DNA from 3 places in the Acidovorax sp. NN32 genome. Region 3 is predicted to be linked to each of the others. Evidence: predicted binding sites of a transcription regulator. Region 3 holds the regulator's gene; each other region holds the start of a gene.
What was found. Region 3 encodes sigma-54, which starts transcription at its own class of promoters, with help from an activator protein. Its sites were predicted from a motif close to TGGCANGNAANCTGCTTT; they were not measured.
Positions count from the first base shown of each region.

Region 1: a site for sigma-54 is predicted at 3,222-3,239, ahead of ACT89O_RS17615 (ammonium transporter). Genes of this name have one in related genera too.
Region 2: a site for sigma-54 is predicted at 2,958-2,975, ahead of ACT89O_RS23635 (pilin). Genes of this name have one in related genera too.

Region 1 covers NZ_CP199679.1:3,819,852-3,827,775, forward strand. The annotation lists gene ACT89O_RS17600 (pilus assembly protein) at 1-1,157, shown strand, start outside; gene ACT89O_RS17605 (type IV pilin protein) at 1,195-1,611, shown strand; gene ribD (bifunctional diaminohydroxyphosphoribosylaminopyrimidine deaminase/5-amino-6-(5-phosphoribosylamino)uracil reductase RibD) at 1,660-2,745, shown strand; gene ACT89O_RS17615 (ammonium transporter) at 3,310-4,512, shown strand; gene ACT89O_RS17620 (phospholipase D family protein) at 4,620-6,539, shown strand; gene ACT89O_RS17625 (tRNA dihydrouridine synthase) at 6,707-7,669, opposite strand; gene ACT89O_RS17630 (hypothetical protein) at 7,916-7,924, shown strand, end outside.
Region 2 covers NZ_CP199679.1:5,096,548-5,104,471, reverse strand. The annotation lists gene ACT89O_RS23655 (M48 family metalloprotease) at 1-220, opposite strand, end outside; gene moaC (cyclic pyranopterin monophosphate synthase MoaC) at 321-830, shown strand; gene tfpZ (TfpX/TfpZ family type IV pilin accessory protein) at 855-1,643, opposite strand; gene ACT89O_RS23640 (pilin) at 1,686-2,216, opposite strand; gene ACT89O_RS23635 (pilin) at 2,345-2,890, opposite strand; gene ACT89O_RS23630 (3',5'-cyclic-nucleotide phosphodiesterase) at 3,186-3,983, opposite strand; gene ACT89O_RS23625 (CHASE2 domain-containing protein) at 3,996-6,257, opposite strand; gene ACT89O_RS23620 (FHA domain-containing protein) at 6,321-6,974, opposite strand; gene ACT89O_RS23615 (Stp1/IreP family PP2C-type Ser/Thr phosphatase) at 7,019-7,807, opposite strand; gene ACT89O_RS23610 (CHASE2 domain-containing serine/threonine-protein kinase) at 7,825-7,924, opposite strand, start outside.
Region 3 covers NZ_CP199679.1:4,902,551-4,910,474, forward strand. The annotation lists gene ACT89O_RS22685 (THUMP domain-containing class I SAM-dependent RNA methyltransferase) at 1-406, opposite strand, end outside; gene ACT89O_RS22690 (acyl-CoA thioesterase) at 403-885, opposite strand; gene ACT89O_RS22695 (RNA polymerase factor sigma-54) at 953-2,542, opposite strand; gene lptB (LPS export ABC transporter ATP-binding protein) at 2,631-3,428, opposite strand; gene lptA (lipopolysaccharide transport periplasmic protein LptA) at 3,440-4,093, opposite strand; gene ACT89O_RS22710 (thiol:disulfide interchange protein DsbA/DsbL) at 4,202-4,858, opposite strand; gene ACT89O_RS22715 (SPOR domain-containing protein) at 4,939-5,583, opposite strand; gene argS (arginine--tRNA ligase) at 5,593-7,302, opposite strand; gene ACT89O_RS22725 (PsiF family protein) at 7,506-7,874, shown strand.

The DNA of each region.
Region 1 (7,924 bases), 1.1 Mb from region 3:
TGCTTATTCAGTATCTGGACGGCGCCAAGGAACTAATACGCATTCCCACCACCACCGATGCACCCGGCACCGGCAACGCAGTAGACAATGGCTTGGCCGCCCCCCGCGTCGTGGACATCAACGGCGATGGCCGCGTCGACATAGCTTACGCCGGAGACAACAGGGGCAATTTGTGGAAGTTTGACCTCACCAGCGCAGCCCCTGCCGACTGGAAAGTCGCCTTTAGTGGGAGTCCGCTTTTCACAGCACGCGGCCCGGCGGCTTTGAATGGCGTAACTCGCACGAAAATCCAGCCTATCTCTGCCCCGCCCACAGTACGCGCAAACGACCGCACCATGCAGATCGGTAGCGGGGCATCCGCCAAAACCGTCCGCGTAGGCGGCATGATGGTGGCGTTTGGAACTGGCCGTAATGCCGGCAAGGACGACCCGTCTAGCGTAGACGTACAAAGTCTTTACTCAGTGCTCGATAACACACGTTACCGCGAAGTCTCAACTGGCTTGGGTAAGCGTTTGGAGGTGCATCCTGGTGGTATTGGAACTTGCCCTGGACCCGACTGCGTGCCCGTACCCGCAGCCCTGGGTACTGGTGTCACCGTAGCCAAACTCGCTCAACGCCAATTCATTGAAGTAGATGGTGGCGACTACGGAGCCATCGAAGAAGTGAGCGCTCTGAAGAGGGATACATGGGCAGAGTTCAATGGTTGGTACATCGACCTCCCCGCCGTCGGAGAGCGACTGCTCAAACCGATGCCGTACTACGATGCCAGCAACCTATTGACTGTGTGGTCGCAAGTGCCAGCCAAAGGATCTGATGTTGACCCGAACGTGGAGAGCTGCGACTCCACTTCAGTAGACGCCGAGCGGCAATACCGCACATTCATCAATATCATGGACGGTAAGAGTCCGGCCGTGCAAATTGTGGACAAGAACAAAGATGGCAAGTTCAATATGGCTGATGGCGACGGTGTCATGGTCGGATCTGGACCCGATGCCAAGTACATCAGTATTTCTCGGGCGAAAGTTGCCAAGGGACCACACAGCATCATCAAGAAAGATAAATTCGAAAACGTAGATATTGACGCGAAGAACAATAAAGAAAATCTTGCCGCCATGCCCGAACAGTCGTTGCGTCCGAGCTGGCGCCAGATACAGTGACGAAGAACGTATGACACACCAAGTGAGCAAGACCACCATGCGACAAAATGGCTTTACTATCATTGAACTCATGATTGTGGTGGCCATTGTGGGCATACTGAGTGCCATTGCCATCCCCAGCTACACCGAATATGTGCGTCGCGGTCATCGGGCAGATGCCCGGGCAGGCTTGTTGCAAGCTCAACTGTGGCTAGAGAGAGCTGCTACCGCCACGGGCGTCTATCCCACTGGGGCTTTGCCAGCCAATTTCACTTGGACTGCCGATCCTCAAAAGCGCTACACCATAGGGTTTCAGCCCGGCAATACCAATTCCACATTCACATTGGTGGCTACTCGCAAAGCTGGGCCGCAGGCAGGAGACCAGTGTGGCGACTTCACATTGACTCACACTGGCACACGAAGTGCGATTAACATGGGCCCGGGCATTACTGCCGCTGAGTGCTGGAATAAGTAGCCCTAAGCTACCATCTGGGGTGTAATGCAATCTTCGGTGCCTTCCCCTATGACCCATGCGCTTGAGATCGCCACTCAAGCGCTTTTTCTTTCAACCCCGAATCCCCGCGTGGGCTGTGTGCTCGCAGGCCCCAATGGTGAAGTCATTGGCCAGGGCTTTACCCAGCAAGCGGGTGGGCCGCACGCTGAAGTCATGGCCCTGCGCGACGCCAGCGGCAAGGGGTTCGACACGGCAGGCGCCACAGCCTATGTGACGCTGGAGCCCTGTTCCCACCATGGGCGAACCGGCCCCTGCTGCGATGCACTAATCCAAGCGGGTGTTGCCAAAGTGGTGGCCTCGTTGGCGGACCCAAACCCTTTGGTGGGCGGGCGCGGGTTTGACCGGCTGCGTGCGGCAGGGGTGGAGGTCGTGGTCGGCCCGGGGGCTGAAGAATCCCGAGAACTCAACATTGGTTTTTTCAGCCGCATGATCCGGGGCACGCCATGGGTGCGGCTGAAAGTTGCAAGCTCGCTGGATGGCACCACCGCCCTGAACAATGGCGCCAGCCAGTGGATCACGTCACGCGCTGCGCGGGCGGATGGACACGCGTGGAGGGCCAGGGCGTGCGCTGTATTGACGGGCATTGGCACCGTGCTGGATGACAACCCCCGGCTAGACGTCCGCGAAGTTCCCACGCCACGCCAGCCCCATGTGGTGGTGGTGGACAGCCAGTTGCAATTGCCTACCGACGCCAATCTGCTGATGAAAGGGCGCGATTGTTATGTCTACACAGCCTCCGACAACGAAACCAAGAAAGCAGCTTTGCAAGCCTGTGGGGCTACGGTGATCCACCTGCCCAATGCGAACGGCAAGGTCGATCTTTCGGCAATGCTCCAGGACCTGGGCCAACGGGGCATCAACGAGCTGCATGTAGAGGCTGGGCACAAGCTCAATGGCTCTCTGGTCCGAGAAGGCCTGGTCGATGAGCTGTTGCTGTACCTAGCACCACGGCTTTTGGGTGCGGGACGGGGAATTGCAGACTTTGGCCCGTTGACGGCCTTGGCCGATGGGCTGGCGCTGGAATTCAAGTCCGTAGAGACCTTGGGCGCGGACTTGCGTGTTGTGGCACGGGTGCAGGGACGCGACAGTTTCTAACTCCCCCACCCCACACTCCCGGCAGGCACGGGCTTCGCCATGCGGAAGGTAAAAAATGGGTGGGGCAACGACCGAACAACAGCAGCTGGTGGGCTCTGCGGGCGCAGCCCAGTGGGAAGTGCCTGCAAAACAATGCAAGCCCCCAGCCGCAAGGGGCGCTCACCCGCGCAGCACAAAGATGACCCGCCACCACCACCCAGCTCAGCCCACCTCAGCAGAAGACGACAGCCTCGGCAAGGCGGCTGCGTTTTGATACTAAAAAAACTCTCACAAAGACACCAGCGCCAAACTCGCTCAAAACTTGGGCTTTGCACAAGCCAGATACCTCGCAACTTTCACTGGATGGCAGTTGCGCGCTCGCGCCGTCGTCATCCCTGCTGGGCGGCGACGACCCTCGCGGCACGGCCCATTGTCACCTCTCCTCCCCAGTCCTTTTCGCACCACACCAAAACAGTGCAAAACAACGCACCATTCTTTGGCGCGATTTTTGCTTCAACTTGGTGCAAATCTGGTAGCTAGGTTCGAAACGCACCAGAACAGATCAACCAATCGCGCGAGGACGTTATGGAAGCACTCAAACAGGGCACTGATGCCCTGTTCATTCTTCTGGGGGCCATCATGGTGCTGGCCATGCATGCAGGGTTTGCCTTTCTGGAACTGGGCACGGTTCGCAAAAAGAACCAGGTGAATGCGCTGGTCAAGATCCTGGTGGACTTTTCGGTGTCCACCGTGGTGTATTTTGTGGTGGGCTACAGCGTGGCCTATGGCACGCATTTCTTCGTGGGTGCGGAATCGCTGGCGCAGCAGAACGGCTACGCACTGGTCAAGTTCTTCTTCCTGCTCACTTTTGCGGCTGCCATTCCGGCGATTGTGTCGGGCGGGATCGCGGAGCGGGCCAAGTTCTGGCCCCAGCTGATGGCCACGGCGGTCATTGTGGGGTTTGTGTATCCGTTCTTTGAAGGCATTGCCTGGAACCAGCACTTCGGGGTGCAGGCCTGGATCAAGGGACTGACGGGCGAAGAGTTCCACGACTTTGCGGGCTCCATCGTCGTGCATGCCATGGGCGGGTGGATCGCCCTGCCGGCCGTGATCCTGCTGGGCTCGCGTTCCAACCGCTACCGTAAAGATGGCGCCATCTCTGCCCACCCGCCTTCCAACATCCCGTTTTTGGCGCTGGGCGCCTGGGTGCTGGTGGTGGGATGGTTCGGCTTCAATGTGATGAGCGCACAGACCGTGGACAAACTCTCCGGCCTGGTAGCGGTGAACTCGCTGATGGCCATGGTGGGCGGCACGTTGGCGGCGTTGGTGCTGGGCAAGAACGACCCGGGCTTCGTGCACAACGGCCCGCTGGCCGGGCTGGTGGCTGTGTGCGCGGGGTCGGACCTGATGCACCCGCTGGGAGCGCTGGTGGTCGGTGCCGTGGCAGGAGCAATCTTTGTGGTGATGTTCACGCTCACCCAGAACCGCTGGAAGATCGATGACGTGCTCGGCGTGTGGCCGTTGCATGGCCTGTGCGGCACATGGGGCGGGCTGGCAGCAGGCATTTTCGGCAGCAAGGCGCTGGGTGGGCTCGGTGGTGTGAGCTTCTCGGCCCAGTTGATCGGCAGCACCCTGGGCGTGGCCTGGGCGCTGGTGGGTGGCCTGGTGGTGTATGGCATTCTCAAGAGCACGGTGGGCCTGCGGCTCACGCAGGAAGAAGAATTTGACGGGGCTGACCTGTCGATCCACAAGATCAGCGCCACGCCAGACCGCGAAGTGAGCTGGTAAGCCCGGTGAGATGCTGAGGAGGCGGCTACCAGCCTGGGCAGCCACTGTGGCGGAGTTGGCGCCGCGTCTGACAAGCGCAGCCACCGCCACACGGTCACAATCGCGCCATGCATTTATCGACCCCTGCCATTCCAGCGTTTCTGGGCAACACGGCCCGCTACGGCTGGCTGGCGCTTTTGGCCGCCATCGTCGCAGGCGCAACCAGCGGCTGCGCCGGCCTGCCCAAGGACGTGGAGCGGCCGGTGTCGAGCGCCCTGGCCTCCCCCGCAGGGACGCCCCTGGGCCAACTCGTGGAGGATCGCCGGGCATCGGCAGGCGGCCGCCACCCCTCGGGGTTCCTGCTGCTCAGCGGGCCACAGGCAGCCTACAGCAGCCGCCTGGCGCTGGTAGATGCCGCGCAGAAAACGCTGGACCTGCAGTACTACGCCATCCATGCCGACGCCAGCACCGAGCGCCTGCTACTCAGCGTGGTGGCCGCAGCCCGGCGCGGCGTGCGGGTGCGGGTGCTGCTGGACGATTTTCACAGCGTGGGCCGCGATGCGCAGGTGATGCGCTTGGCCTTTGTACCCAACATCGAGATGCGCATGTTCAACCCGCTCACCGGGGCACGGGGCTCGCCGCTGGGGCGCATGTTCAGCGCGTTGAGCGACTTTTCGCGGGTGCAGCAGCGCATGCACAACAAGCTCTTCATCGCCGACAACGCCATGGGCGTCACCGGGGGCCGCAACCTGGGGGACGCCTATTTCGGCAATGCCGACTCCGGCAATTTTGTGGACCTGGACGTGCTGGCAGCAGGGCCTGTGGTGCAGGATCTCTCCCGCAGTTTCGACAGCTATTGGAACAACGAGCGCGCCTACCCCGTGCAATCGCTGGTCACGCGGGAGGAACTGGACATTCTGCGCGAGCGCATGCGCAACTCGGATGCCGTGCAGCGCGAGCGTATCGCAGGCCAGGGTGGCGCCCTGGCACTGGACAGCCAGCCCGTGCAAGACGGCCGGCGAACCACCGCCGCCCAGCGTGCGCGCATCTGGGACTACCAGCCCATGGACCTGGCGCAAGCGCAGTTCACCTGGGCCCCTGCGGCGGTGCTGGTGGACAAGCCTGCCAAGATTCCGCCCGATGGCACCTCCCTGGCCGCGCTGCCTGAAAAGCCCCCGGCCCGGGCCACCCCCCTCGCCGTCGTGTCGCGGGGCGCTGCGCGTGCGCCAGCCAAGGCCCCCACCGAAGCCCTGACCGTGGCGGCCGGTGCCGCTGCCACCCCCGAATCGTCAGCGTCCAATCCCGCCAACGGCATCCCATCGGCCACTGCAGCAGTGTCTACCCCCGACCCTGCAACTCTTGATGCCCAGACCGATACCGTGGTGGATGGACTGCTGCACCTCATGGGACAGGCGCGGCGCGATCTGCTCATCATTTCGCCCTACTTCGTGCCAGGGCCCGACATGAAGCAGGCCTTTGCAGCCGCACGCGCGCGGGGCGTTCGGGTGCGGGTGCTCACCAACTCGCTGGCCTCCAACGATGCACCCATTGCCCACGCAGGCTATGCGCGCCACCGGCCCGATCTGCTGGCCATGGGCGTCGAGCTGTACGAAATGCGCAGCGAGCTCACGGGCGTGCTGCGCGGAGCACTGGGCTCCACGGGCAGCACGGGGGGGCGTGATGGGACCAGCGGTGCGGCCAGTTCTGTCGGCAGCTCACGCGCCATGCTGCACTCCAAGATTCTGATCATGGACGGCCGCCTGCTGGTGGTGGGTTCGATGAACCTGGACATTCGCTCGCAGCGGCAGAACACGGAGATCGCGCTGCTGATCCGCAGCAGCGACCTGTCACGCCGCGCCACCACGCAGATCGAAGCGGCATTGCGCGAATCCGCCTGGCATGTGCAGTTGCGCGATGGCGGCCAACTGGTGTGGCATGCCCCCGAGGGCAGCGGCCTGCCAGATGCCACCACCGAACCCGATGCCAGCGCGCCACTGCGGCTGATGCTGCAACTGCTGGGCCCGCTGGCGCCGGATCACCTGCTCTAGGGATGGCCTGCATAACTCCCTGCGGTCGGTGATAGCGCGGTCTCGGGCGGTCCGCTGCGTTGCTTTTCTTGCCAATAGCACCGCTATTGGCTGCAAAAAGACGCCTTGCGGTCTGTCCCGATCCGCACTACCACCGACTCGCGAGGGTTATGCAGGACATCCCTAGATCAACCCTCGGCTGGCTGCAATGCATCCACCCACGCGGTGATCGCCCGCTGGTCCGTCATCGTGCGCACGTGCTGGTAGGCGACCTCAGCCTCCGGGAAGCGCCTGCGCAGGAGGTTGAGCCATTGTTTGAGCCGCCCCGCCCGCTGGCGCGGTTCCAAGTCGTCACACACCAGTTGCCAGAAGGCCGCCAGGTGCGGCAGCAGGTCGGCCCAGACCACCGTGTCCGCGCCGGGCAGCCCCGCATCCGAAGCGCGGATGGCCCGGGCCAGGCCGGGGTCAGCCACCATGCCGCGCCCGAGCATCAGCGCATCGCAGCCCGACACTTCGCGGCAGCGCTGGGCGTCGGCCACGGTCCAGATCTCGCCATTGGCCACCACGGGGATGCCGACCGCAGCGCGGATGGTGGGGATGTGCTCCCAATACGCTGGGGGCCGGTAGCCATCGGCCTTGGTGCGGGCATGCACCACCAGTTCGGCAGCGCCACCCGCCTGCATGGCCTGCGCACATTCGCGCATCAGCCCGGTGTCGTTGAAACCCAGGCGCATCTTGGCGGACACAGGCAAATGCGAGGGCACTGCGCGACGCACAGCGGCCACCACGGTGGCGATGCGTTCGGGCTCCTGCAGCAGCGCCGCGCCCCCGCCGTGGCGGTTGACTACCTTGGCCGGGCAACCAAAGTTCAAGTCGATCCCCTCCGGCCCCAGGGCTGCCAGGCGTGCGGCATTCTCAGCCATGCAGACGGGATCAGAGCCCAGCAGCTGCGCACGCACCGGTACACCGGCCAGCGTGCGGCTGCCGTTGTGCAACTCCGGCACGTAGCGCAGAAACACCTTGTCCGGCAGCAGCGTGCCAGTAATGCGGATGAACTCCGAGACGCAGCGGTCCACCCCGCCCACGCGGGTCAGCACATCACGCAGCACAAAATCCAGGAGCCCCTCCATGGGGGCAAGCAGCAAGGTCATCGCGAGAAAGGCCGCCGGGCCCAGCACCCCAGCACAGAGCGCGGCCCGCACACAGCCAAAATATGAATCACAAAGGGCCCTAGCGCTTGATGGATAAGCGCAAGAAGCTATTAAATATATAGCAAACGCCGCTTTCGCAGCCATGCTACGACCAGGGGCAGCCCGCCATTGTGCGGCAGCGAGGTCATCACAGCGTCATGGCGGCTTGCTGCAATCACCGCCATTCACCCGTGAATGGAGAACCCCATGCTGCTA
Region 2 (7,924 bases), 190 kb from region 3:
GGTCGTCGATGTAGTCGGGGTCTCTGTAGAGTTCGCGGATGATGCGGTCACCCAGGCGGCGCTCGGCGCTGGTGGTGAGGTCGCTGGGGTCGCCGAGGGTGGGCAAGGCCGTCTGGGCACTCGCCACTGGTGCGTACAAAATGCTGTTTGCTATAAAAATTATAGCTATTAGCGCTTTCTGAACAAGCGCTACAAGCCATTTTTGTTGAAATTTTTGCACGAAGGTCCTTTGTCCACCCTCAGGGCCATGCACATGCGTTGCCCTGTACGGCTAACGCCTTATGATGCCTTCGCCCCAAAAACGTTTCGCTCCATTGTCCATGTCCACCCCCGCCTCACCCCTCACCCACTTCGATGCCCAAGGCCAAGCCCACATGGTGGACGTTGGCGCCAAGGCCGCCACCCACCGCGTGGCCGTCGCCACCGGCCGCATAGAGATGCAGCCGGAAACCTTGGCCTTGATCGAATCTGGGACTGCCAAAAAAGGCGACGTGCTGGGAATTGCACGCATTGCAGGAATCATGGCGGCCAAAAGGACGAGTGATTTGATTCCGTTGTGTCATCCGTTGGCGCTCACCCGCGTGGCTATTGAATTTGAAGCGACTAGCACCCGTCAGGTGGGCGCTATCGGCATATTTTGCTCTGCTACGGTAGAAACTGTGGGTCCCACCGGCGTGGAGATGGAAGCCCTGACCGCGGTCCAGGTAGCCTTGCTCACCATCTATGACATGTGCAAGGCCGTTGACCGGGGCATGTCCATCCACGATGTGCGCGTGGTGGAAAAGCATGGCGGGAAATCGGGGAGTTTTGTGGTTGGCGTGGCGGGCTGAGTTGTTACCGAGGCATTCGCGCCATCAGAAAAATCCATCAACGCGGGCGTAAGACACGGGCAAGGCAGATGCTTTGTGAAGCAAAACTACCCAATCAGAGCTACGCCCCGCTGTCAGCGGCAGCCAGAGCAGATCGGACTCAGGGGATTTAGCGGCTCGTACTGCAGCGTCTATTCGTTCTGCATCTGCTGGACGATTTGCTCTCAAGACGGCTATTGAACGCCCCGCCTTCAGCACTTCCGGAACCGACAGATCATATGTTTGCCACCAGTCCGGCCGCAGCGAAGGCTCCAGCCCTTTCAGTGACAGGTCGATGCTTTCCATCATCTCCTGATTGTCTTTGGGTTGCCGGATGCCTACGAGTACTGGCCCCGTCCAGGGGAGCTTATGAAGGCCCTTGACTGCAAGCTCCAACTGGGCGGGGTTGATTTCCGACGCCGAAACCAAGCGGATCCGGTCCACCTCGAACACCAAGCGTACTGGCCGGGTGTCCGTCACGGTGCTCATTCCGTAGGTCAGCGCTGCAACCTGCACCAAACCGACTAGTGACATGTCTAGGGTCAGTTCTTTTGCCGACTTAGCTGGATTCCACAACACCAGGGTCAGCAACGGTCCGCACACCACGTCCACCCCTATTACCAACCAAAACAGTTCACGGCCTGACACGATTTCATAGAACGGCCAGGGATACCAAACATAAAAAACCAGAACTGCGGCCAGCGTCGCTACCAAGATGGTCACGAGCAAGTGTGTGGCCGCAGCCTTCAAGGCCGCCCGGTAGCGGATACGCATTGGAGAAAAATAGGCCAACATCAAACGTAAAGAATGCAAACCCCTATAAACCACAGCCGCATATCAGAGGGGATAGCGGCAATTGGCCGGCACGTAGCGGAAGGCGGACGTCAAGGCCACTCCACAACCCCACACTACAGGAGCTCTTGCGGCTAGCGGCGCAGCAGGGACCCCCGCGTTACTCACCGTACCGCTGCCGGGGGTCAGAACCAGCGGAGTCCCCAATACTGAACCCACGCCACCCCCAAAGCTGATCGTAATGCGGCCTTCGGGCAATACGGGCGCGGCGACATCGGCGATGGCGCCAATGGCAATCGAGGTGACATGTGTACCCGGGGTGTATTGGAAACCATAACTGCCCGCCACCGGGGCACCCGTGCCGGGGTAGGGCAAGATGCCACCGCTCGGCACTGTAAAGAACGAATCCACCACCGCCGTCTTGGCCGTGCCTGCCAGGCTAAGGCCTTCCGTCACCCGGGCACGAATGGTGTAGTCTTGATACATGGGCAGAGCCACCGCCGCCAAAATGCCGATGATGGCTACCACGATCATTAACTCGATCAAAGTGAATCCCGATTGAAGGTGCTTTTTCATGCCTTCTTCCTCCATACAGCCGAAGTAGCACTTGACTTGAATGAGTGACGAATGAAAGTACAGCGGCATTCAAATGTGTTTCGCCAAAAAAAAGGCCGCACAAGGCGGCCTCTCTCATCTCGTCAATATTAGAGATTGTTAAAGCGGCAGTTTGCCGGAACATACTTAAAAGATGCGGTGGCAGCAATGCCGCAACCCCACACAACTGGAGCACCTGATACCAAAACGGCAGACGGCACGGCGGAATTGGTGACTGTGCCAGAGCCGGGGGTCAGCACCAGTGGGTTGCCCAAAGTGGTGCCAAGGGTGCCGGCATAAGTAATGGTGATCCGACCAGAAGTTGCTGTGGGCGCAGCGACGGCAGTTTCCGCAATCGCAATCGTCGCCACATTGGTGCCGGCGGTATATTGATACCCATACGTTGTGTTGCCAAGCGCGGGAGCGGTAATCGGACCGACGCCTCCATAGGCTTCAATAGTACCTTGCGTGGTATTCGCAAATGTTTCCGCAACTGCCGTCTTCGCGGCCGATGCCAAGCTCAGGCCTTCAGAAACCTTGGCGCGGATGGTGTAGTCTTGGTACGCAGGCAGCGCCACGGCAGCCAGAATACCGATGATGGCTACAACGATCATCAGTTCGATGAGTGTGAAACCCTTTTGCAGATTACGCTTCATAAGAAACTCCTTGGAGGTCGATTGCAATTAACAACCTGCAGAAGAATTCTCCAGGTGTGATCTGGATACAGCATTTCTCGTGCCAGCTGGATGCTCCTGCAGGCACCGGTCTCTACCCTTCATGAACCCGGCTCGCTGTATGGTTACATGCGTCAATATCCGGCTGCAGCAGACCATAAGTGACATTTTTGTCCCGTCACGACTGTCGCTAAGTGCATATTTGGTTGCAAGCTGTGCGGGATTTGTCATTGATGCAGAGCGGCACACGAGAGGGCGGTGGCGCGAACAACGCTGGCTACAAGGTGAATTCCTGCCCTGCCTGTAACCACTGAATGCTGAATGGGGAACTCTCGTCCGAAGGTTTGGCGGCCTCGTCTGCGAGCAGCTTGCGTATCTCGCCCATGATGACTTCCGTTTCAGCCGGCTTGGTGTGGGTGATGTACACCTGACAGCCCAGCTGTTCGCACAAGCGCAGTTCTGCCAGCAGCGTCTGTGGCGACAGGTGCAAGCTACGCCGGGCCAGTGCGCTTTCACGTTCGCTGAATGCGGTTTCCATGACGAGCATGGAAATGGGCAGCTGGTTCACACGCTCCCAGAAGGCCGGGTTTCGTTCAGTGTCGCCGCTGAAGACCCACCATCCTTTGAGTCCCTGAACGGCGTAGCCCACGGCGGGCACGGTGTGGACGGCCGGAAGGGCCTCCACGACCACTCCAGCGGTGGTGCATTGTTCGCCCACATTGAGCGGACAAAACCGCATGAATGGATAGTCTGCCGACGGGATGCACGAGAAGTCGGGCCAGATGATATTGTTGAAGATGTGTGTGCGCAGCACCTCAATGGTCGGCGGCAAAGCGTGAATGTGTACAGGGGCTTGGCGAAGCGACGACACGGCATCGAGCATCAGCGGCAGCGCTGCAATGTGGTCCAGGTGTGAATGCGTGAGAAACACGTGGTCGATCTTGCGCATCTCGTCCAGTGTGAGGTCGCCCACGCCTGTACCGGCATCGACCAAAATGTTGTCGTCGATAAGGAACGAAGTGGTCCGGCAATCTTTGGCGATGGCTCCGGAGCAACCCAGCACACGAACCTTCATGGGCCAACCTGTCTATTTGGTGTCGAAATTGGTGGCGCCGTCCCATCCGGGGTTAACGCTCTGCCCTTGCAAGGTTTGTACTCGGGCGGCATACAGTTCGTAGAGGGCGGAGGGCGCGGCAGTTTGCTGTAAGTTCACCAGCAGTTTGCCGCATTGTGCCCAGTCCTGGGCGCGATAGGCCTCCAGGAAGTGTTTCCATATGGACAATTCGTCCACTTTGTACGGCATCCCGGTCTGTAGCGGGGCAACTGGCGAATAGATAGCCACAGCCTGGGCTTTGCCCTTGACGCGCACCAGGTCCAGCTCTTGCCAGATGAAATCCGGTGCCTGGGCATGGGTGGATTCACTCACCACGGTGCGCACGCCATAGTGTTTGGACAAGCCTTCCAGGCGTGATCCCAAGTTGACCGCGTCACCAATGACCGTGTAACTGCGTCGGATGTCCGAACCCATGTCGCCCACGCACATGGTGCCGGTATTCAGGCCAATCCCGATACCAATCTCGGGGAGCCCGCGCTCTCGGTGCAACAGGTTGATCTGCTCAACCGCACGCTCCATGTCCAGCGCTGCCTGCACTGCCAGTTGCGCGTGTTCTGCGGTGGGCACCGGCGCTCCCCAAAACGCCATGACGCAGTCCCCCATGTACTTGTCGATGGTGCCTCTGTGGCTGCGAATGATGTGGGTCAGCTGGCTGAACACGTCGTTGAGCAGGGCTTGCAGCTGCAGGGGCTCCATCTGCTCCGACATGGCGGTGAACCCCCGCATGTCGCAGAACATGACGGTCAGTTCGCGGCTGGTGGCCTGCATGCTGTAGTTTTCGGGCTGCTTGACCATCTCGTCCACCAGCTCGGGTGGCACGTAGGTGCCAAACAGCGCAGCCAGTTCCCGCTTGGATCGGCTTTCCACAAAGTAGCCGTAGACCATGTTGAGCGCGAATGCCAGTACCGCCATCACGATTACCGTCGCCAGTGGCATTGCCAAGCCTTGGGCGAGATAAAGCCACAGGTTGAGGCCTGCCAGCGCTGCAACCACCCCCAGGCTGAGAAGCACCGCGGAGGTGGCTGACAGCGCGGGCAGGGCGACGGCCAGCAAAACACCTGCACAGAGCAGCTGTGCAGCGTCAAAGCCCACCGCGTAGTCGGGTCGCACGATGCTTTTGCCATCGAGAAAGGCGGACAGCATATTGGCGTGGGTTTCCACGCCGGGATAGGTTCGGCCTACGGGGGTTACGCGCAGGTCGAGCAGACCGGGGGTTGTCGAGCCCACCAGAACCAATTGTCCTTGCAGGTTGTTGGCTGGCAGTTTGCCCTCCAGAACGTCTGACGCGGACACGTAGCGGAATGACCCGCCATTTACATCACCAGGGCCGCGGAAGGGGATCAAGGTTGCAAGCCGTGTGTCCACCGGTAGCGCGAAATCGCGGCCATCCTGGCGTAGCACGATGCTCTGGAGTATGTCGTGCTTCCCTTCTGGATTGGCATGGGCGTAGTGGGGATGGATTTCCGGCTGGTCGAGCAGGGTACGGTACATCGCCAAGGCCAAGGATTCGTAGTAATTTCCCTGATGCTCCGCCAGCAATGGGAGAGATCGGACGACACCATCGTCATCGGTGATGGAATTGAAGAAGCCCGCAGCGGGTACGGCGTGCGCCAGCTCCTTGATGTTGCTGCCATATCCTCCCCAGGAGGTTGCCAGCAACGGTAGGCCGCGAAGTCTTTCTGCGGGCAAGGCGGGTGCTGGCAAAACACCTTTTGTTCTCCCGTCCCGGTCACTGGTGAAGTAATAGCCCAGAACCGCAGGTCGGCCTTGCAGAGCGCGGGCAAAGAGTGCGTCGTAGTCAAGAGCGGGAGCCAGGCGCGCCAGTTGTTCCTTGAAGCCTGTCTGCGCCCGCAAAGGCCCTTTGGCCAAACGCTCCAGGTTTGCGAGGCCTGAGCTTCCGTCTGCTTCGGCGAAGAGGACGTCGAACCCCACCAGCGCGACCTGTTGCCGTTCAAACAGCTCTTGCGTCAAAGCAGCAAGCTTGTCCCGTCCCCAAGGCCAGTGCCCCACCCTATCAAGGCTTTTTTCGTCAATATCAACGATGACGATACGCTCATCCAGGGTCCGCGGCATGGTCGCACGCAGCCGGGTGTCGTAGATGATGTTTTCGAGCCGCTCCAGCACCTGGAGATGAAGGGCTCCTGAAATGTGCAGCAGTGCAAACGCTAACGGAATCAGGGTGACTGCCGTGCGGCGAGCGTGCCGTCGGAACAGATGCAAAAGTCTGGATTGCATGGGTTCCGGCGACAAGGTCGGCAGATGAATTGCCAGATGGGGCGCGAGGCCCGGGTGCGGCCGTCAGCTTTGTTCGAACTGCATTTCCGTACCTGCCAACTCCAGCCGATCACCGTGTTTGAGAGGTACAGGAGATGTGCCGATGGAAGCACCATTGAGCAGGGGCATGTCGGGGCCCTCGACATGGGCCAGCACAAAGCCCTGATGCCGCTTAGTAATGGAGGCCACGGCAACGCCAGGTTTGCCGATGGTGGTAACCACCTTTTGCAGCGACACTTCCCGCCCCGCAGCGGCACCAGACATCACACGGATGACCCCGGAGATGGGCGGGGCAGTGGCAGCACCCAGCGGGGCAGGCCGGGATGCCGTGCCCAACGGAGGCACCATTCCCGGTTTGAAGATCATGGTCTTCTCGAAGTTTTGCCCTTCAGCCTCGTGCAGGAAACGGATCTTGTACTTGCCCACCTCAACGGTGTCGCCATTGCGCAGTTCTTGGCGCTTGACAGCCTTGGCGTTGACGTAGGTGCCGTTGGTGCTCCCCAGGTCTTCAATTTCCACATCCTGGCCTGCCATGTGAATGACGGCATGTTCGCCGCTCACGGCGAGGTTATCGATCACGATGTCGTTGTAAGGGCGGCGGCCGAGCGTAGTGCGCTCTTTGGTCAGTTGCACTTCCTTGATGACAACCCCGTCGATTGAAACGATCATTCTGGGCATGATCCACTCCTGATGTGATGAGTAATTGTTGTAGTCGGCGCCACTTACGCGGCCCCTAGCAATCGGGACATAAGGCCGCGTTTCTTGCCCCCCGCAGCCGCTTGCACCAGCAGTACGCTGACGTTATCACGCCCACCGTTCGCATTGGCAGTGTCGATGAGCAATGTGGCTTTTTCCTCCAAAGGCAGCGGTGTTCGCACCAGCTCCGCCAAGTCTGAGTCAGCGACCATGTCCGTGAGGCCGTCTGAGCACATTAGGAACAAGTCATTGGGGGCCACCTGAAACTCGTTGACTTCCATCATGACATTGGGCTCTACGCCCAGCGCACGGGTAACGAGATTGCGGTTGGACGACAGCGCGGCTTGCTGCGCTGTAAGCAGGCCGGCATCAACCTGTTCCTGGAGCCAGGAGTGGTCACGTGTGATCTGCTGCAGGGTGCCATCGCGCAGGCGATAGCAGCGGGAGTCGCCAATATGTCCGAGGATGAGGCGGCTGCCGTGGAAAACCCCGACCACCAGGGTGGTGCCCATTCCCGCATATTGGGGGTTGGAAAGCGAGGCACCCAGAATGGCATGGTTGGCGTTCTCGACGCAGATCTCCAGGGCTCGCCGCACGTCGGTCGATTGGGGAGTGCTGCCGGCCTGCCCCAACCAGCGGGCCATCTCGGTGCGGATGAACGTGGTGGCCATGCCGCTTGCCACTTCACCAGCGTTGTATCCGCCCATGCCATCGGCGAGGATGGCGACCTGAGCATCCCGGTCGACCGCCACCGCATCTTCGTTGTTGGTGCGCACGCGGCCTTTGTCGGTGCGTGCGAAAAATTCGTAGGTCATGGATGTTGGGGCGAGCGTCATCGGGCGCCTGAAATCGGAGGGGATGCCGCGCCCCGCCCAGCGGGTTGCTCCATCACGGTTCTCTGAAAATCCGCCATTTCATGCCCTGTTGCATCG
Region 3 (7,924 bases):
TCACGTCGGGCCGCACGCCGCTTTTGGCGCGAAAGCGGTCGGCCACTGCGTCTTTGACCTTGAGACCTGCGAAGTTGAGGCTCTGCAGCGGGCTGTGCTGGGCCGTCACCTCGACCTTGAAGGTCTGGCGCGTGGTGAACCAGATTTCCCAGGCCACGTCGCTGGCCATGGCATAGAGATCGTTCTCGGAGCGGTACGGGCGGTGCGCCAGCTGCACCAGCACGCGCTGGGCCAGGCGGCTGTGCAGGTTGAGCAGCAGCGCCTCGCGCCACGAGGCGCGCAGCAGCACGCCGCCGCGGCCGACCAGCAGGTCTTGCCCCGTGAGGCCGGTGATGCCATGCACCTCGTCGGCCAGAAAGCCCTCCACACCAGCGGCGCAGGGGAGAAAAAGTTGGAGTTGGTTCATGTCGATGGGGAGGATACGCGCTCAGACAATGCGTGGGAATCCGGCGTTCCCGCGCGGGCCAGCAGCAATTGGCGGATGGATTCGGGGATCGGCGCCACCTTGCGGTCGGCCTTGCCGATGAAGACGATGCCGATCTTGCCGCGCGCCACCTCGCGGCCTGAGGTCTTCTCGGTCATGCAAAAGACCAGGTCAAACCCATAGCGGTTGAAGTCCGCAGGCGCCATCTCCACGCGCATGGTCTCGCCATGGAAACCTTCGGACTTGTACTGCGCCACGATGTCGCCGACCACGATGGACAGCCCGCCCACGTCGGCCTCGGGGTAGCCCAGCGACTGGAAGAAGCGCACCCGCGCTTCAGAGACCAGGCTCAGCAGTTGCGCGTTGTCCAGGTGCCCGCCCTGGTTGACGTGGCTGATGTAGATCTGCAGCTCGGTGGCAAAGCCGAAGTGCGGGGGGAGGTCGAAGACGATGCGGGCCATGGTGGGGTGGCGGATAGAAAAACGAAAAATTCAAACAGGGCGAGCCATGCGCCCCCAACCGGGGTACCTACAGCGCCTTGCGCAGGTTGGCCGGCGCGATCTTGAGCGCTTCGCGGTACTTGGCCACGGTGCGGCGTGCGCACTCGATGCCCTGTTCCTTGAGCATCTCAGCGATCTGGCTGTCGGACAGCGGCTTGGCGGGGCTTTCTGCGGCCACAAACTGCTTGATGAGGGCGCGCACGGCGGTGCTAGATGCGTTGCCGCCGGTCTCGGTGCCAAGGCCGGAGCCAAAGAAGTACTTCAGCTCATACGTGCCAATTGGCGTAGCCATGTATTTGGCGGTGGTCACGCGGCTGATGGTGGATTCGTGCAGGCCCAGTTCGTCGGCGATGTCGCGCAGCACCAGCGGGCGCATGGCCAACTCGCCGTGGGTGAAGAAGCTTTTTTGCCGCTCCACGATGGCGCGCGAGACGCGCAGGATGGTGTCAAAGCGCTGCTGGATGTTCTTGATGAACCAGCGCGCCTCCTGCAGGCGCTGCTGCATGCCCTGGTGACCCTCGCCGCCCTTGTGGCCGCGCAGGGCGCCAGCATAGATGTCGTGCACGCGCAGGCGCGGCATCACATCGGGGTTGAGGCTGACGATGAAGTTGTGCTGGCCATCGCGTCCATTGGCACGCCCGGCTTTGCGCACGATGACATCGGGAATGATGATGTTGCGCTCCACGTCGGCAAAGCGACGGCCGGGGCGGGGCTCCAGGCGAGCGATCAGCGCCATGGCGGCGCGAGTGCGCTCTTCGCCGTCGCCACACAGCTGCGTCAGGCGGCGGATGTCGCGGCGGGCCAGCATCTCCAGCGGCTGCTGACAAATGCGCAGCGCGGTCTGCACCGTGTCGGGGTCAGCATCGCTGTCCTCGTCGGCAGCCAGCGCCGTGAGCTGCAGCGTCAGGCATTCGGCCAGGTTGCGCGCGCCCACGCCGGTGGGCTCCAGGCTTTGCAGCAGGCGCTGGGCCACGGTGAAGCGGTGCACCAGCTCTTCAATCTGCTCCAGGTCGTCCGGCCCGGCCAGGCTGATAGCCAGCTCTTCCAGCGACTCTTCGAGGTAGCCGTCGTCGTTGAGCGATTCAATGAGAAAACGCAGCGCTGCGCGGTCAATCTCTGACAAGCGCAGCGCCAGTGCCTGACGGTGCAAAAAGGCGGTCAGCGATTCATGCGAACGGGCCAGCTCGGTGGCGTCGGCCTCGTCGCCTTCGGAGTCGTTGCGGTTGCGGGCGGGCGCATCCCCGCCCCACTCCGCGTCGTTGGGCGCCATTTCTACCGTGCCGTCACCGCTCCAGTCAGGCTCGTCAGCGCCAGCACTCGGCGTTTCAGCATCATTTTGGCCTTCAGCGCTTGTGCTGCTTGCGCTGCTAGCTCCTGAAAATATAGCATCATCGGCGCTGTACTCATCGGGCTGCGCGGGCGTGTCGGCGGCTTCCAGGCCAAACTCCTCGCGCGGAGCTTCGTCGGCATTGCGTTCGAGGAACGGGTTTTCGTCGAGCATCTGCTCGACTTCCTGCGAGAGTTCGAGCGTGGACAACTGCAGCAGCCGAATGGACTGCTGAAGCTGGGGGGTCAATGCAAGATGCTGCGAGACGCGCAGCGAGAGTCCAGGCTTCATTGATTGAGCGCCGCCGGGCCGCCCCAAGGCGTGAAGGCCCCTTCGGGGGGCAGCGCAGTACACGAAGTGACAAGCGTGGGGGCCATGTCTACATCCTGAAGTGTTCGCCAAGGTAAACACGTCGTACCTCGGCGTTGTCCACGATCTCGGACGGCGTGCCCTGCGCGAGCACGCGGCCATCGCTGATGATGAAGGCGTGGTCGCAGATGCCCAGGGTTTCGCGCACATTGTGGTCGGTGATGAGCACGCCGATGCCCCGCGCCTTCAGGAAGCCGATGATGCGCTGGATCTCGATCACGGCAATGGGGTCGATGCCGGCAAAGGGCTCGTCCAGCAGGATGAAACGCGGTTGTGTGGCCAGGGCCCGGGCAATCTCGACGCGGCGGCGCTCGCCGCCGGACAGGGCCATGGCGGGCGAGGCGCGCAGGTGGTCCACGCGCAGCTCCTGGAGCAGGGCCGTCAGGCGCTCCTCGATGGCGTCGCGCGAGAGCGGCTGACCGTCATCACCACGCTGCAGTTCCAGCACGGCGCGCACGTTCTCTTCGACCGTGAGTTTGCGAAAGATCGAGGCTTCCTGAGGCAGGTACGACAGGCCCAGGCGCGAGCGCCGGTGGATGGGCATGTGGGCCACCGATTGGCCGTCGATGCGGATGTCTCCCTCGTCGCTGCGCACCAGGCCCACGATCATGTAGAACGAGGTGGTCTTGCCCGCGCCGTTGGGGCCGAGCAGCCCCACGACCTCACCTTTTTGCACGACCAGCGAAACGTCCTTGACGACCTTGCGGCTGCCATAAGACTTCGCCAGGTGCTGCACCTCCAGGCGGCTGCCCGCCTGGGAATCAGGCCCCAGGCGGCTGCCCGCCTGAGTGTCAGGACCGGTACTCACAGCGGGCCCACTCACTTGGCGCCGCCGCCAAGGCTGTTGCTGGGGCGCAGCGCCGGGGCTGAGGCCGGGGACGCCGCCTCGGGGGCCGCCGCAGCGGGCGGTGGATCTTTGGGGGCCAGCACGGCGCGCACGCGGCTGCCCGGCGCGGGGGCATCGCCCGCAGCGTTGGTGGCGGTGCGCTTTCCGTCCACGGAGAACACGTCGGTCAGGTTGTTGTAGACAATCACGGCGCCGGTGATCTCGTCGCTGAGCACAGCGCCCCGGTAGCGGCGCAACTCGGCACGGGTGATGAAGCGCACGTTGTCGGCCTTGCCGTCGTACTCGATGACTTCGCTCTCGCCTTCGATGAACTCGTCGGGTGCTCCCGGCAGGGTGTCGCGCTTTTGCCGGAAGAAGGCGCGCTTGCCAGGCTCTGCCGTGACCACACCGTACTGGTAGCCATCGGCATCCTGACGCACATCCAGCCGCGCGCCACGCAGCACGATGGAGCCCTTGGTCATGACCACGCGGCCAGAGAACACGCTGGTTTGCTTGAGCTCATCGTGGCGCAAAGCGTCCGCCTCGATGTTCATGGGCTTGGCGCGGTCGGCCTTTTCGGCATGGGCCACACCGAAGGTGCAGGCCAGGGCCGCGAGCAGGAGGATCGGAAGGAGGCGATGGTTCATAGGGCACGAATCTTGCAATCATTGTAGCCACCCCGTCGCGTTCCTCCATGAAAAAAGCCCGCATGTGCGGGCTTTTGCCAATGGGAACCGGCGGCCGGGCGAAAACCGTCAGCCTTTGCGGGCCACTGTCGCCAAATGTTCCACCACCTGCAGCACGTTTTGCATGCTGCCCGCCATGGTGCCATCGGTGTAGAACTTGCCCGCCACACCCATCGAGGGCACGCCCTCCACACCGTAGGCGTCCTGCAGTTGCGAAGCACGGCGAACTTGGTTGGACACGCTGAACGAGGTGTAGATTTCCTTGAACTTGGTGGCGTCCACACCCTGTTGGGCCACCCAGGCAAAAATTTCGTCGTCCTTGGCCAGCTTCTGCTTTTCCACATGGATGGCGCGGAACACCTTGGCGTGCAGGGCTTCGAGCTTGCCCATGCCTTCCAGGGCGTAGTACAACTTTTGCTGGGGCACAAAGCTCGCGTTGAAGGCCACGGGCATACGACGGACGGAGAGGTCCTTGGGGGCGGCCTTGACCCAGGCGTCGAGCGCGGGTTCAAAGGCGTTGCAGTGGGGGCAGCTGTACCAGAAGAACTCGATCACATCGACCTTGCCCGCAGGCGCGTCGGGCGCTACCGGCTTGTCCAGCCGCCGGAAGTCCTTGCCCTCCTTGAACTGGCGGGCCTGAGCCAGCGCGGGGGTGGCCACTGGCAACGTCAGGGCGGAAGCGGCAACCGCCGAGGCGGCGGACAAAGAAAACTCACGGCGTTTCATGACAAAGACTCTCCTGTTACAGGTCTGGGGGATGTGAGCCATGCCCCCGCAAAAAGTTCAGCCACCCGAAGTCTGGCGCGTCAGCGCTGCACGCGCACCAGCGCCGACTCCAGACCGGCGCCATCGAGCTTCTCCTTGAGCTGCTCGGCGTCGTCGCGTTTGGTGAACGGCCCCACACGCACGCGGAACACCGCCCGGCCATTTTGCTCACGCTCGCTCACGCGGGCCTCCCAGCCCAGCATGGCCAGCTTGGCGCGCTGCGCATCGGCGTCCGCCTGGGTGCGGAAAGCCCCGGCCTGGACAAAGTAGTCGAACGGGTCCAGATTGCCCTTGGCAGCAGCCTTGGCCACGGCCAGATCGCCCAGCGGGTCGGCGCCGGGCTTGGTTTCAGCCTTGGCCTCGGGCTTGCTGGCAGCGGGCTTGGGTGCAGGCGCCGATGCCACAGCCCGAGCATCCGGCGCGGCCGGGGTGGGCGCCGAGGCAGCCACAGCGGGCGGGGCTGCCGGGCGAGCCGGGTTCTTGCCATACAAAGGCGAATTGGGATCCCAGTTCTTGTTCTTCTGGGTCTCGGCGGCGTCCATGTCCACGCCCCGGCCATTGCCCTTGTTGAGGAAGGGCACCGGCACCTTGGTCACGTACACCGCCACAGCCAAGGCAGCGCCCAGGCCCACGATGACCCCAACGATAAAGCCGACGATGGTCCCGCCCGTCTGTTGTTTCTTCATAGTGACTGCTTACATTCTGGCTGGAGCCGACACGCCCAGCACGGCCAGGCCATTGTGCAATACCTGCGCGGTGGCGGCGACCAGCGCCAGGCGGGCATTCTTCACGGCCTCGTCATCCACCAGGATGCGCTCGGCGTCGTAGTAGCTGTGGTAGCTGGCGGCAAGGTCGCGCAGGTAGAAGGTCACATCGTGCGGGGCTTCGCCGTCGGCCGCAGCCGTGAGCATTTCGGGGTACTTGGCCAGCTGCAGCATCAGCGCCTGGGCCTGTGGGCCTTCGAGAGCCGACAGATCAACGTCGTGCAGCGAAGCCACGTTGCCACCGCCAGCCTCTTGCCACGCGCGCAGCACCGACTGGATGCGGGCATGCGCGTACTGCACGTAGTACACGGGGTTGTCGTTGTTCTGCGCCACGGCCAGGTCCACGTCGAAGGTGTACTCGGTATCGGGCTTGCGGGAGAGCAAGAAGAAACGCACGGCGTCCTTGCTGGTCCATTCGATCAGGTCGCGCAGCGTGACATAGCTGCCTGCGCGCTTGCTGATCTTGACCTCTTCACCGCCCTTGACCACACGCACCATCGTGTGCAGCACATAGTCGGGGTAGCCCTGCGGAATGCCCACGTCGGCCGCTTGCAAGCCCGCGCGCACGCGGGCAATGGTGCCGTGGTGATCCGTGCCCTGGATGTTGACGACCTTCGTGAAGCCACGCTCCCACTTGGCGATGTGGTACGCCACATCGGGCACGAAGTAGGTGAAGGAGCCGTCCTGCTTGCGCATGACGCGGTCCTTGTCGTCGCCGTAGTCCGTGCTTTTCAGCCACAGCGCGCCATCTTGCTCGTAGGTCTTGCCATTGGCGACGAGCTTGTTCACCGTGGCCTCGACGCGGCCGCTGGTGTACAGGCTGGACTCCAGGTAGTACTCGTCAAAGTGCAGGTTGAACGCCTGCAGGTCCTTGTCCTGCTCGTTGCGCAGGTAGGCCACGGCGAACTGGCGGATGTTGTCGTAGTCCTCTACGTCGCCGTTGGCCGTGAACTCGCGGTCGTCGGCCTTCACCGTAGCCTTGGCCTTGAAGGCCTCGGCAATGTCGGCGATGTAGTCACCGTTGTAGAAGTTCTTGGCCAGCGGGTTGTCGCTGTCGGTGGGCCAGCAGTCGTCGCCGGGCTTGAAGCCCTTGGCGCGCAGCTGCGTGCTCTTGGTCAGCGTATCGATCTGCACACCAGCATCGTTGTAATAAAACTCGCGGTGCACGTTCCAGCCCTGGGTGCTGAACAGGTTGCAGATGGCATCGCCTAAAGCAGCTTGGCGGCCGTGGCCCACGTGCAGGGGGCCGGTGGGGTTGGCCGAGACAAACTCGACCAGCACGCGCTGGCCGTTGTCGGGTTGATAGCCGAAACGCTCGCCAGCGGCCAGCACCTCGCGCACGACTTCCTGCTTGGCGGCTGGCTTCAAGCGGATGTTCAGAAAGCCCGGTCCGGCGATTTCAATGGCATCCACCCAGCGGGTGAAGGCGGGCGTGGCCTCCAGTGCGGCCTTGAGCTGTTCACCCAAGGCGCGGGGATTGAGCTTGAGCGGCTTGGCCAGTTGCATGGCGGCGGTGCAGGCGAAGTCGCCATGGGCCGCCACCTTGGGGGATTCAAACGCCGCCTTGGCGCCAGCGCCAGGGGACAGGACTTCCAGCTCGGCTGTAAGCGCAGCGAGCAATTCATTTTTGGCTGTGAGCATCGGCGGATTTTACGGGGCCGGGCCGGGGCGCTCACCGAGCATGCCGCCAGCACCGCCAAAGCAGCCCTGCGCAGCCAGTACGCAACAGATCGTAAAGAATCATGGCCTGGCCTGCGGCGTGTCAGCCCCGTCTCCAGGGCATACGTTGTAATCGGGCAATCCGACGCAGGTTGCGTCAGATGCCACACTCTACTGGAGCCCCTATGAACAAGCTTCTCTCCCTGACAGCCCTGAGCCTGGTCCTTTCGTTCGGCGCAGCCCACGCTGCCGACGCCCCTGCCGCCGGAGCCAAGGCCGCCGCCCCGGCCACGGCAGCACCCCCCGCCACGCCGGCAGCGCCTGCGGCATCGGCCGCCGCGCCCACCAAGCAGCAGACCCGCATGGCCACCTGCAATGCGGAAGCGGCGGACAAGAAGGGCGACGAGCGCAAGGCTTTCATGAAGACCTGCCTGAGCAACAAGCCAGAAACCCAGCAAAACAAGATGAAGGCCTGCAACGCCGACGAAAAAGCCAAGACGCTCAAGGGCGACGAGCGCAAGGCCTTCATGAGCGAATGCTTGAAGAACAAATAAGCCCTGCCAAAACAAAGAAAGCCGCTGCCCGTGCAGGGTCAGCGGCTTTT